Linked DNA regions of Chloroflexus aurantiacus J-10-fl. The protein of the gene in region 1 interacts with the protein of each later gene in a pairwise test. Links are inferred from orthologs where the notes say so. Each region holds a gene or a part of one and is shown in the gene's direction. Other genes may lie near its edges.

Region 1 (5,298 bases):
CAACCAGTCGCCGTTACATCAGCGGCTTCACCGGTAGCGCCGGTGCTTTGCTTATCAGTGCCGAAGCCGCCTTCTTGCTCACCGACGGTCGCTATCTGATACGAGCTGCGGCTGAAGCACCGCACTTTACCCTGCGTGAGGTACGTCCTCCGGCCAGACCAATGACCGCCCTGATCGCTGATCTGGCGAGCGAACTGGGCATCAAACGATTGGGCTTTGAAGCGGCGGTTATGACCGTTGCCGAGCATCGTCAGTACACCGCCGCGCTTGGCAATGCTATCGAGCTGGTTCCCACCGAGAATATTGTGGAAGAACTACGGATGGTCAAGGATGAGGAAGAAATTGCGCTGCTGCGCCGGGCCGCCGCCATCACCGATGCTGCCCTGGCCGCAGTGCTACCCGCACTCACCCCTACCATGACCGAGCGTGAAGCGGCATGGCGCCTCGAAGTAGCACTGCACGACCTGGGTGCCGAAGGGCCGTCTTTCCCGATTATCGTGGCTGCGGGTCGCAATAGTGCCCGTCCACATCATACGCCGGGTGATGATGTTTTGGGGGAAGGCCAACCGATCATCATCGATATGGGGGCCCGTCTTGATGGCTACCACGCCGATTTGACTCGCACGATTGTGCTCGGTCAACCCGACGACACCTTTCGAGCAGTGTATGCGGCAACCCTCAAGGCACAACAGGCTGCCATGCAAGCCCTTCGCCCTGGATTACCGTGGTCTGAAGCTGATGCCATCGCTCGCCGCGTTATCGGTGAGGCCGGCTACGCTGAAGGCATCGCGCACAGCCTCGGCCACGGCGTTGGTCTGGTGATCCATGAAGCACCCTGGCTCCGAATTACCGCCCCTGACGCACCTCCCAGTCCGCCGTTGCAGGCCGGAATGGTGACTTCTATCGAACCGGGCATCTACCTGCCGGAATGGGGTGGGGTGCGGATTGAGGATTTGGTCCTCATCACGACCAATGGTTACGAGGTGTTGTCACAGGCACCGAAGTAATCAGGCACTTGCCACACAAGATCGCCAGCCACCCTGATCCTGGGACGCCACAGGGTAGCCTGTGGCGTTTCAACCAGCAAGTGGTTATCGCCGTACACACATATCGTTGCCGGCGTATTCGCATCGCCCCACACGCGATGGGCGTATCATAACGCGACTCCGACATCGTTCCCGAAAACCTGTGCTACAATAATGCACGTATGTTCGTATAAAAAATGCTGGAGAAACACGAAACCCCCTGGCAACTGCCAGCGGGTCTCGTGTGGGGGGGGTGTCTGTATGATAACGGTTCTTTTACTTTTTGGCAACCCCCCAACGGTACTACTTTAGACCATTTTTTTATAGTACCTCCGACGAACTTCTACCGTAACCGTGGAGTTTCCAATGAGCCATACGACTGTCGCTGATCGCATCAACGAGCTACGCAGCCTGATCCGCCGCTACGACTATCACTACTACGTGCTCGACGATCCCATCGTCAGCGATGCTGAATACGATGCGCTGATGACTGAATTGCGCGCATTGGAGGCGGCACACCCAGAGTTAATCACCCCCGACTCGCCAACCCAACGGGTAAGCGGGACACCTGCATCTCAGTTTGCCAAAGTACAACACCCGCAGCCGATGTTATCACTCGGTAATGCCTTTACGAAGGCTGATCTCCTGGCATGGCGGGATCGGGTACTACGACTCCTTGGCCCCGATGCCATAGTAGCCTATGTGGTCGAGCCAAAGATTGACGGTCTGGCCGTTGCTCTGACCTACCGCGATGGCCGCTTGGTGCAGGGGGCCACCCGTGGCGACGGTGAGGTTGGCGAAGACGTGACGGCAAATCTGCGCACCATCGGCAGTATCCCGCTGACACTTCAAGCGACCAGTACGCCCCAAGATGATGACTTGCCGACGACATTGCCGACCACGATAGAGGTGCGGGGCGAAGTCTACATGCGCACGGCTGATTTTGAGACGCTGAATGATCGGCTTGCCGCCGCAGGAGAGAAAATCTTCGCGAACCCACGCAACGCTGCTGCCGGCTCGTTACGCCAGAAAGACCCCACAATTACCGCGGCCCGTCCGCTCCGCTTCTTTGCCTACGGTGTTGGCGTCGTTGAAGGCATTTCGCTCAGCAGTCAATGGCAAACGCTCCGCTATCTGCGCGCACTCGGCTTTCCAGTCAACCAGGATGTTCGCCGCTTCACCGACTTCGCTGAAGTCCTGGCCTATTGCGAAGCCTGGATGGCCAAACGTGACGATCTACCTTACGAAGCCGATGGGGTAGTGATCAAGATCGATGATTTCGCCCAGCAACGCGAACTGGGTGTTGTCGGGCGCGATCCCCGTTGGGCAATTGCCTTCAAATTCCCGGCCCGCGAAGCGATCACCCGCTTGCTCGATATTACGGTCAATGTTGGTCGTACCGGCGTCGTCACACCCAACGCTGAACTGGAGCCGGTACAGATCGGCGGTGTGACAGTACGAAACGCCAGTTTGCACAACGCCGATTACATTGCCCAGCGCGACATTCGGATCGGCGATTATGTCATCGTCAAACGCGCCGGTGACGTGATACCCTACGTGGTCGGCCCGGTGATCGCCCGTCGCGATGGCAGTGAGCGGCCCTGGCAATTTCCAACCCATTGCCCGGCCTGTGGCTCACCGCTTGAACGCGAAGAAGGTGAGGCGGCCTGGCGCTGCAACAATTTCAGCATCTGCCCGGCCCAACTGGTACGCCGGGTCGAACACTTCGTCAGCCGATCAGCCCTCGACATTGTTGGGATGGGTGAGCGACAGGCAGAACTCTTCGTCCAGCGCGGTCTCATTCGTGATGTAGCAGACATTTTCTTCTTGAAAGCCGATCAACTGGCAGAACTGGAGGGATTCGGCCCGAAACGGATCGCCAACCTGCTCGCCGCCATTGACGCTGCCCGGCAACGGCCACTCGACCGGCTCCTGGTCGGGCTGGGTATCCGCTACGTCGGCACCGTCGCCGCCCAAACTCTTGTTGCGGCGCTGGGATCACTCGACGCAATCATGGCAGCGCGCCAGGAAGAACTGGAACAGATTCCCGGTATTGGCCCGGTGGTAGCGGCCAGTATTGTTGATTTCTTCTCACGTCCAGCAAACCGGGCGCTGATAGAGAAGCTGCGGGCAGCCGGGGTACAGATGGGTGGGGTGAGTGGTCCAACGCGCCAGAGCGACACCCTCGCCGGCAAGACATTTGTCTTGACCGGAACGCTACCCTCGCTGAGCCGTGAGCAAGCCAGCGCACTCATTGTTGCCCATGGCGGTAAGGTGACCGATAGTGTGAGCAAAAAGACCAGCTATGTGGTGGCCGGAGCTAATGCCGGGAGTAAGCTCGCCAAAGCACTCCAGTTAGGGATTCCGGTCATTGACGAAGCCGGTCTGCTGGCATTGATCGGAACAACGGCAGAACCACCACCATCGCCACCACCACCTCCACCGGAAACCAACACCGACGGCAATCAGTTGCTCTTACCGCTTGACGGAGAATGACCCGACGGCGTGGCAGTGCTCCGCTCCAGCCGTGCCGGCACGTGCCGGATGGGTTGCCTTACACACGCATCATGTGCGTGGCGCAGGGTTTGGAGTGCGGCAGCCATGCTGCCGCGCCAGCCGTACACACGATCCGGCGCGGATTGCAGCGGACACCCGTGCCGGTACGTACCCCTGATGATGGGGATGGCTGAGCGCAGGCCGGCAGCCTGCCCCACAGCGTGCTGGTGCCGGTAGTGTGTAGGGGCGGGTTCGGTAGGGGCGGGTTCTCAACCCGCCCCTACGGACGGTGCCTGTGCCGTTCACCTGACCTTCCAAGGGATGCGGTGGACGGGAATGTCTTGCATCGCGTGCAATCGATGGTTGTTCAGAGGTAATCGCAGCCGCTACGCTCCCCGCTCCCGCACAGCGCTATGCCTTACCCATACCCAGGTTGTCAACCGCTTCGCTCATCAGTCGAACCTATCTCATCGTGCGCGATCCTGGGCACTATCGCGTCGCCCTGCTGTCGCGTGGGTCGTACGTCACGAACGGAAAGCGGATGATAGATGATAGCAGCGGAGGTAACCGTTGGATCAGACCACGGGGAAGACGTCCAGCCTGCGCACCAGCGGTCATGGCCAGCCCCTGCCGGCGGTGGATGGAATGCCTCCACAGGGAGCGCTTGCAGCTCGGCCTAACGCAGCGTGACATGTGGGTAATGCATAGCCCCAGCAGAGGGAGGTTGGGAGGGGATAAAGAATAATTTGCCCAGATTGCCGCCTGGGTAAGTACGTTCCTCCCCCCAACGGGGGGAGGTTGGGAGGGGGGCGGGATTTAGGTCATCGGGAGCTATCTGGAGAACGCCCACACCCCAGCGGAGCGAGGCCAGGCTGGAGTGTGATGCCGGGACGTGTAAACACCCCCACCCTCACCCGCCCCCGCCGGGGGCGGGAAGCAGCGGCACCGAATGACTCCCGCTGGTGCGGGCTGGTGCAGGTGATGAGCGCGCCGAAGGTGCGCGCTCCCAGGGGGCAGACTATTGTCTGCGCACGGTGTGTATCGGTCAGGGCCAGGGTGATAGTTGTCTCTACTTCCAGATGTGGTAGAACGACTTCAACCCTCGCCTACTGCCGATCCATCCTCACGATCCATTGCCCCGGATTGCGGATTTCATCCATCGACGGCAGATTCTCCGGTCGCTCCCATACCCGGCTGGCAAACTGAATGCCACGCGCTGCGACAACCGCATTGACAAACGCCTCGCCCTGCTGATATTGAGCCAGCTTCAGATCGAGACCGGTCAGACGGAAGACCATCTGGTCAAGCATGGTGCGCTGGCGTTGGCGCTGGGCAATCTGCTGCTCAATCTGGTTGAAGCTGGGCAACAACCGGCGACCAACTGCATTCATCACGTGATTCCCGTAGCCTTCGATCAGCGACATCAGCGCCTGAATCCGGTCAAAAACCGCTCGCTGCTCAGGTGTTAACACGGTCTCGATCCAGTGTTGACCACTCCCAATACCTTGCAAGAGGCGCATGAGCATATCGACCAGGCTATTGCCACTACTGAGCATTTGCCCACTGACGAGGGCAAAATTTTGCTCAAGTAGCTCGCGGAAGTACGTGCGCACCCATGGGTAGGCTTCAAACTCGAAGGCATGGGTCATTTCATGCAGCGTAATCCAGAGCCGGAAATCCTCGTCGCTCAGACCCAGTTGCTGTTGGACGCGGGCAATATTGGGTTCCACGAAATAGAGTGAGCCGCCGGTCGCCTCAGCCGACAGTAAACTGAGAT
Region 2 (5,302 bases), 3.4 Mb from region 1 along the record:
AAGCGACGTAGAGAATACCAGTGCCAACCATATCCCTTGCGTTTCCTGCTTCAACATATCACGCTACTGCTCTCATCGTCAAGAGGCGATCTTGCAAACATCATCCTAAACCCTCGCCTGGATGTACGCCACCATCCGCCTGAAACACGCTTCCATCCGTATCGGAAAAGCGTTATACTCTGCAACAAACATCACCCTAATGCGATAGGCGCCTGTCGGGCTCCGAGAGTACATCTATATCTCCACCACTATCTCAACCCAGACCCCGGCAGACCTGCGTTTTAGCTGTCGAAAACCCGGCACGGTTGACTCTGTTCGCGCCGTTAGGGATACGGTGGAGGTGATCGTCGGCTGTACGTGTATGTTGATGTTCTGGCTGCGCTATGGTAGTGGGTGAAGGGCATCGAACGGTGAACGCCGCCGGTGTGCGACAGTAGTGGCATAACGGAATACGTAGCGTACTCTTCTGGGCGTGAACGACCAGAACCCATGTAATGTACGCAATGGATATAGTTTCCCAACCGGATGACCCACAACGCATAGTTTGGCGTGCGACGCGGGTGCCTCTGGCTGGCAACAGTATTGTCTCCGAAACGCGATCCCACTGCGTGCGGAGCAGGAACACTGGTTCGGCACTTCCGCACTCAGGGATGGTGCAGGATGATCGTCGGATCACAGGTCATGAACGCTATGACACCAGATGTGATACGATACCACCCTCTGTGCCCCTGTAGTGCCCCCTCCCGGCAATCACTTTTTTGCGCCAAATCTTCAGATGATGCTATAATGCAACCAATATCTGCACGCTCTAATGATCGAAACTTGTAGCGGAAGGAGGTGAGCATATGGCAGACCCCAGCCTTGATGACCTTTGTTGCCATCAGCATTTGTGTTTGTTCCGTCTTCATTTGCTCACCTCTGGAGGTATCACACCGTATGAGCGACGTCAAAGTAGAAAAAACTCCGATTGAACGCTACGATCCTGCCGCAATTGAGACCAAATGGCAGAACCGTTGGGCTGCCGACCAACTGTACCGCACACCACCAATTGATCCCGCCAAACCAAAATATTATGTGCTTGATTTCTACCCCTATCCCAGTGGCGATGGTCTGAGCGTCGGGCACTGCCGTAATTACGTCCCAACCGATGTCGTCGCACGCTACTACCGCATGCGCGGCTACAACGTCTTGCATCCGATGGGGTGGGATGCCTTTGGCCTGCCAACCGAAAATGCCGCGATTAAGACCAAAACCAATCCGGCGGTATTGACCCGCCGCTACAGCGCCAACTACAAACGACAGATGAATATGCTCGGCCTCAGTTACGACTGGGACCGTGAAATTACGTCTTCCGAACCCGATTACTATCACTGGACACAGTGGATTTTCCTGCGCCTCTACCACTCCTGGTACGACCGACGGGTTGATAAGGCGCGTCCCATTCACGAGCTGGAAGCTGAACTGGCCGAATATGGCACCAGCCGTCTTGATCTGCCACTCACCGAACCCCAGGTCACAGCGGAAGAATGGCGCCAGGCCACGCCCTTGCAACGGCAAGAGATTCTGCGCCGTTTTCGGCTGGCCTACCGCAGCGAAGCCGTTGTTAACTGGGACCCGGTGGATAAGACCGTGCTGGCCAATGAAGAGGTCTTGCCCGACGGAACGGCATGGCGGAGCGGCGCCAAAGTTGAGCGCAAGGTGCTCAAACAATGGTTTTTCCGCATTACGGCTTACGCCGACCGTCTGGATCGCGATCTGGACACAGTCGACTGGCCGGCGAAGATCGTCACCATGCAGCGCAACTGGATCGGGCGCTCGCGTGGTGCCGAGGTCGTCTTCCACACCGAAGCCGGCGATCCCATCATCGTGTTCACGACTCGTCCTGACACGCTGTGGGGTGCCACCTTCATGGTGCTCTCGCCCGAACATCCGCTGGTCGCGAAGCTGACGACGGATGCGCAGCGTGAACAGGTCGAAGCGTATATTGCGCAGGCTCGTAATCGCCCCACAACAACGGCAGTTGCAGAAGAGAAGGAAAAAACCGGTGTCTGGACTGGTAGCTACGCGATCAATCCGGTAAATGGGGTCCGCATTCCGATCTGGATCGCCGATTACGTATTAATGGGGTACGGCACCGGTGCCATTATGGCGGTACCGGCCCACGACGAGCGCGACTTCGCCTTTGCGATCACGTATGGGCTGCCGATTATTCCGGTTATTGCCCGTTCTGATCAGGCGGCACGTTCTCTGGTGCGCGCCGGTACTGTGACTGATGATACGGCAGCGGCATTGCAGGCCGCGGGCTTTACCGTCACCCCGCAAGACAATGGCGATCTGCTGGTCGAATTGACCGCTGATCGCGTTGCTGAGTATGCCGCGTTGATCCAGCCTCGCTTGCGTTCAGGCTGGACCGAGGTGGTTGGATCGGGCTGGCTTTTCATCTTCCCCGATGAAGTCATCGCTCTTGAGTCAATAGCCGCCGATGAGCGCATTACAGCACGGTTGCGCGAGGGAACCGGTAATCCCCATCTGCCAACGGCGATGGCCTATCTGCATAGTATCGCCGCCTACCGCGATCTCGTGTATCACGACGAGTATGGCGTACCGATCCACTCTGGCCCGATCAACGGCGTACCGGCAGATCAGGCGGTAGAGCAGGCCATTGCCTACCTCGAACAGCAACGCATCGGCAAAGGTCGTACCAACTACAAGATGCGGGACTGGCTGATCAGCCGCCAGCGCTACTGGGGTACACCCATCCCGATCATTCACCGTGAAGATGGGCTTGAAATTGCGCTGGATGATCAGGATTTGCCGCTCACGCTGCCGAACGTCGAGAGCTACGAGCCAACCGCTACCGGCGAGTCACCACTGGCGCTAATCGACGAATGGGTCAACGTCACTCTCCCCGATGGCAGCCGCGGTCGTCGGGAGACGGATACAATGGGTACGTTTGCCTGTTCGTCGTGGTACTTCCTGCGCTTCGCCGACAACCACAACGATCAGGCCCTGGCCAGCCCGGAAGCGCTCAATTACTGGTTGCCGGTTGATATGTACGTCGGCGGTGCTGAACACGCTGTCATGCACCTGCTTTACGCCCGCTTCTGGACGAAGGTGCTCTACGATCTCGGTGTGGTGAATTTCTTTGAGCCATTCACCCGCCTGCGCAATCAAGGTCTGATCCTGGCCCCACCACGTGAGGTGAACGGCGAGATCGTGATCGAAAAGATGTCGAAGTCGAAGGGCAACGTAATTACACCCGATGAGGTGGTTGCCGAACACGGTGCCGATGCCCTGCGCGGCTACGAAGCCTTCATTTCAGACTTCGAGCTTTCGGTGCCCTGGAGTACCGATGGTGTACCCGGCGTAAAACGGTGGCTCGACCGGGTCTGGCGCATTGTGCTCTCCCCAACGGCTGAACGTGGTCAAACCAGTGCGGTCATGAACGAACGGCAACTGCGGCGGGTGACCCATCAGACCATTCAGCGCGTGGAAAACGATATTCTGAACTTTAAGTTCAATACGATGGTCGCGGCGCTGATGGAATTCACCAATACCCTCTATCGCGCCCGTGATGCCGGTCTGTCCGGAACACCGGCATGGCAAGAGGCGATTGAGACGTTGCTGCTGCTGATGGCACCGATCACACCGCATATCAGCGAGGAGCTGTGGGCACGCCTCGGCAAACCCTACAGTATCCACCAGCAACGCTGGCCGGTTGCCGATCCGGCAGTCGCCGCCGAGGAAGAGGTCGAGATTGTGGTGCAGGTGAACGGCAAAGTGCGTGGAAAATTGACCGTACCGGTCGATCTCGATGAAGCGCAACTCCGTGAGCTGGCACTAAATAACGAACGGGTACAGCAGTTTATTAACAGCAAGCCGATCCAAAACGTGATCGTTGTACCCCGGCGCCTGGTAAATATCGTCGTTGGCGCATAGGTTGCAGGATAGAGGAGGAGAGCCGCTGCCCGGCAACGGCTCTCCCTGATCTGGATATGAATCTGCCACCAATCCTGACTCACCGCGTCGTTCGCGCCTATCTTGTCATTGCGCTCGGCGCACTGCTCTTCTGGCTGCGCCGCATCTTCCTCCCTACCTTTTTTGAGCTACAGGGGGTCATGTTTGACATTGCGGTGCCCTCAGCACTCAACAGTTGCTACAACCGTCCGGCCCTGGCAACCTGTAGCGATGCCGTGATCGTCGTTCTAACCGTCTTCGGGGTCGTGGCTGCGGTTGGGTGGGGAAACCTGGCGATGACCGTCTTTGCACTTATTCTGGCAATTCCACCCCTTGCCCTCTACTTTGCGCTCAGCCCCATCTGGCCACCGCTGATTGCGCTGGCTTTCATTCCCATCGCGCTCGAATTCGGTCTCTGGTTTCTCTTTCCCCGCCAATCCGACACCCCCAACGATAGCGATTGATCACCAGCACGTTCCGGGTAATATGCGATTCTGCCTGCCGATGGTATCAGCGTCACGAATGTGCCAGCGCGATACGCCACTCGCTGAGTATACGATGGCCACTGACTCTTGAAGACACTATTCTGGGTGTCATCATCAATTATCGTGCCAACGGCTGATGCTGCGCCAACAGAACCACCACTCACTGCCTCTAAAAACACCTCAAGCGTTTCGTTCGGCTCAGGGATGTCATCGCCGATAACGACAACGATAATTGATGGCTTCTGATCATCGCGTGGAATGACCAGTTCGGCCGGTGTTGTCGCCTGATAGTCCTGACCGGGTGTCGCCGAAATTGGTTCAATCCGATAACGCACCCGCACATCGCGCTCACGATTGGTGGTACTGAGCGATAACGGAAACTCTAATTGCGTTGTCGCTCCCGAATTACCTTCATCTACGGCGGCTGGCCCAACACTCACGACGACCGTATCATCATCACGGATCGTCAACATCTGCACGGCATCAATCAGCTCGCCATTGGTAATACCGGTGAGTTGAAAACGAATCGTCTCATCCTCTTCAACAATGTCATCACCATACACCTCAATGGTAACAGTTGCAGTTGTGCCCGCCCGTGATCCGGCTGCAAACCGCAAGGTACCGGATGATCCACCTGGAACACCATAATCTCGATTACCCGCCGGGTATGTTCCGCCGGATTCAACCCGGTACGTCACCTCCACATCAAGTGCAGCATCTGTCAGCAGCTCGATGACTACATCACGGCGTGTTACCGCAGGCGGATTACCTTCATTGACCGGATCGATTGGCCGGACACGCACCTGTACAGCAGGCACAGGGGTCTCCGTTGGTGTTGCGGTTGGCTCCGGTGTCGAGGT

Evidence for each region.
Region 2: the proteins of ligA (region 1) and CAUR_RS14485 interact in binary tests that used the Escherichia coli proteins (3 or more experiments, as listed by UniProt). The link is inferred for Chloroflexus aurantiacus J-10-fl from one-to-one orthologs.

What each region holds. Positions count from the first base shown.
Region 1 is NC_010175.1:303,758-309,055, forward strand. What follows is about bases 1,035-3,956. They hold ligA (NAD-dependent DNA ligase LigA), read left to right. Parts: upstream 1,035-1,391; coding sequence 1,392-3,521; downstream 3,522-3,956. Also shown: CAUR_RS01220 (M24 family metallopeptidase), read left to right, coding at 1-1,007; CAUR_RS01230 (zinc-dependent metalloprotease), read right to left, coding at 4,628-5,298. UniProt on the Escherichia coli protein: DNA ligase that catalyzes the formation of phosphodiester linkages between 5'-phosphoryl and 3'-hydroxyl groups in double-stranded DNA using NAD as a coenzyme and as the energy source for the reaction.
Region 2 is NC_010175.1:3,690,048-3,695,349, reverse strand. What follows is about bases 565-4,139. They hold CAUR_RS14485 (leucine--tRNA ligase), read left to right. Parts: upstream 565-936; coding sequence 937-3,939; downstream 3,940-4,139. Other genes in these bases: CAUR_RS21925 (hypothetical protein), read left to right, coding at 3,996-4,139; CAUR_RS14490 (hypothetical protein), read right to left, coding at 645-908. In the rest of the region: more of CAUR_RS21925, read left to right, coding at 4,140-4,421.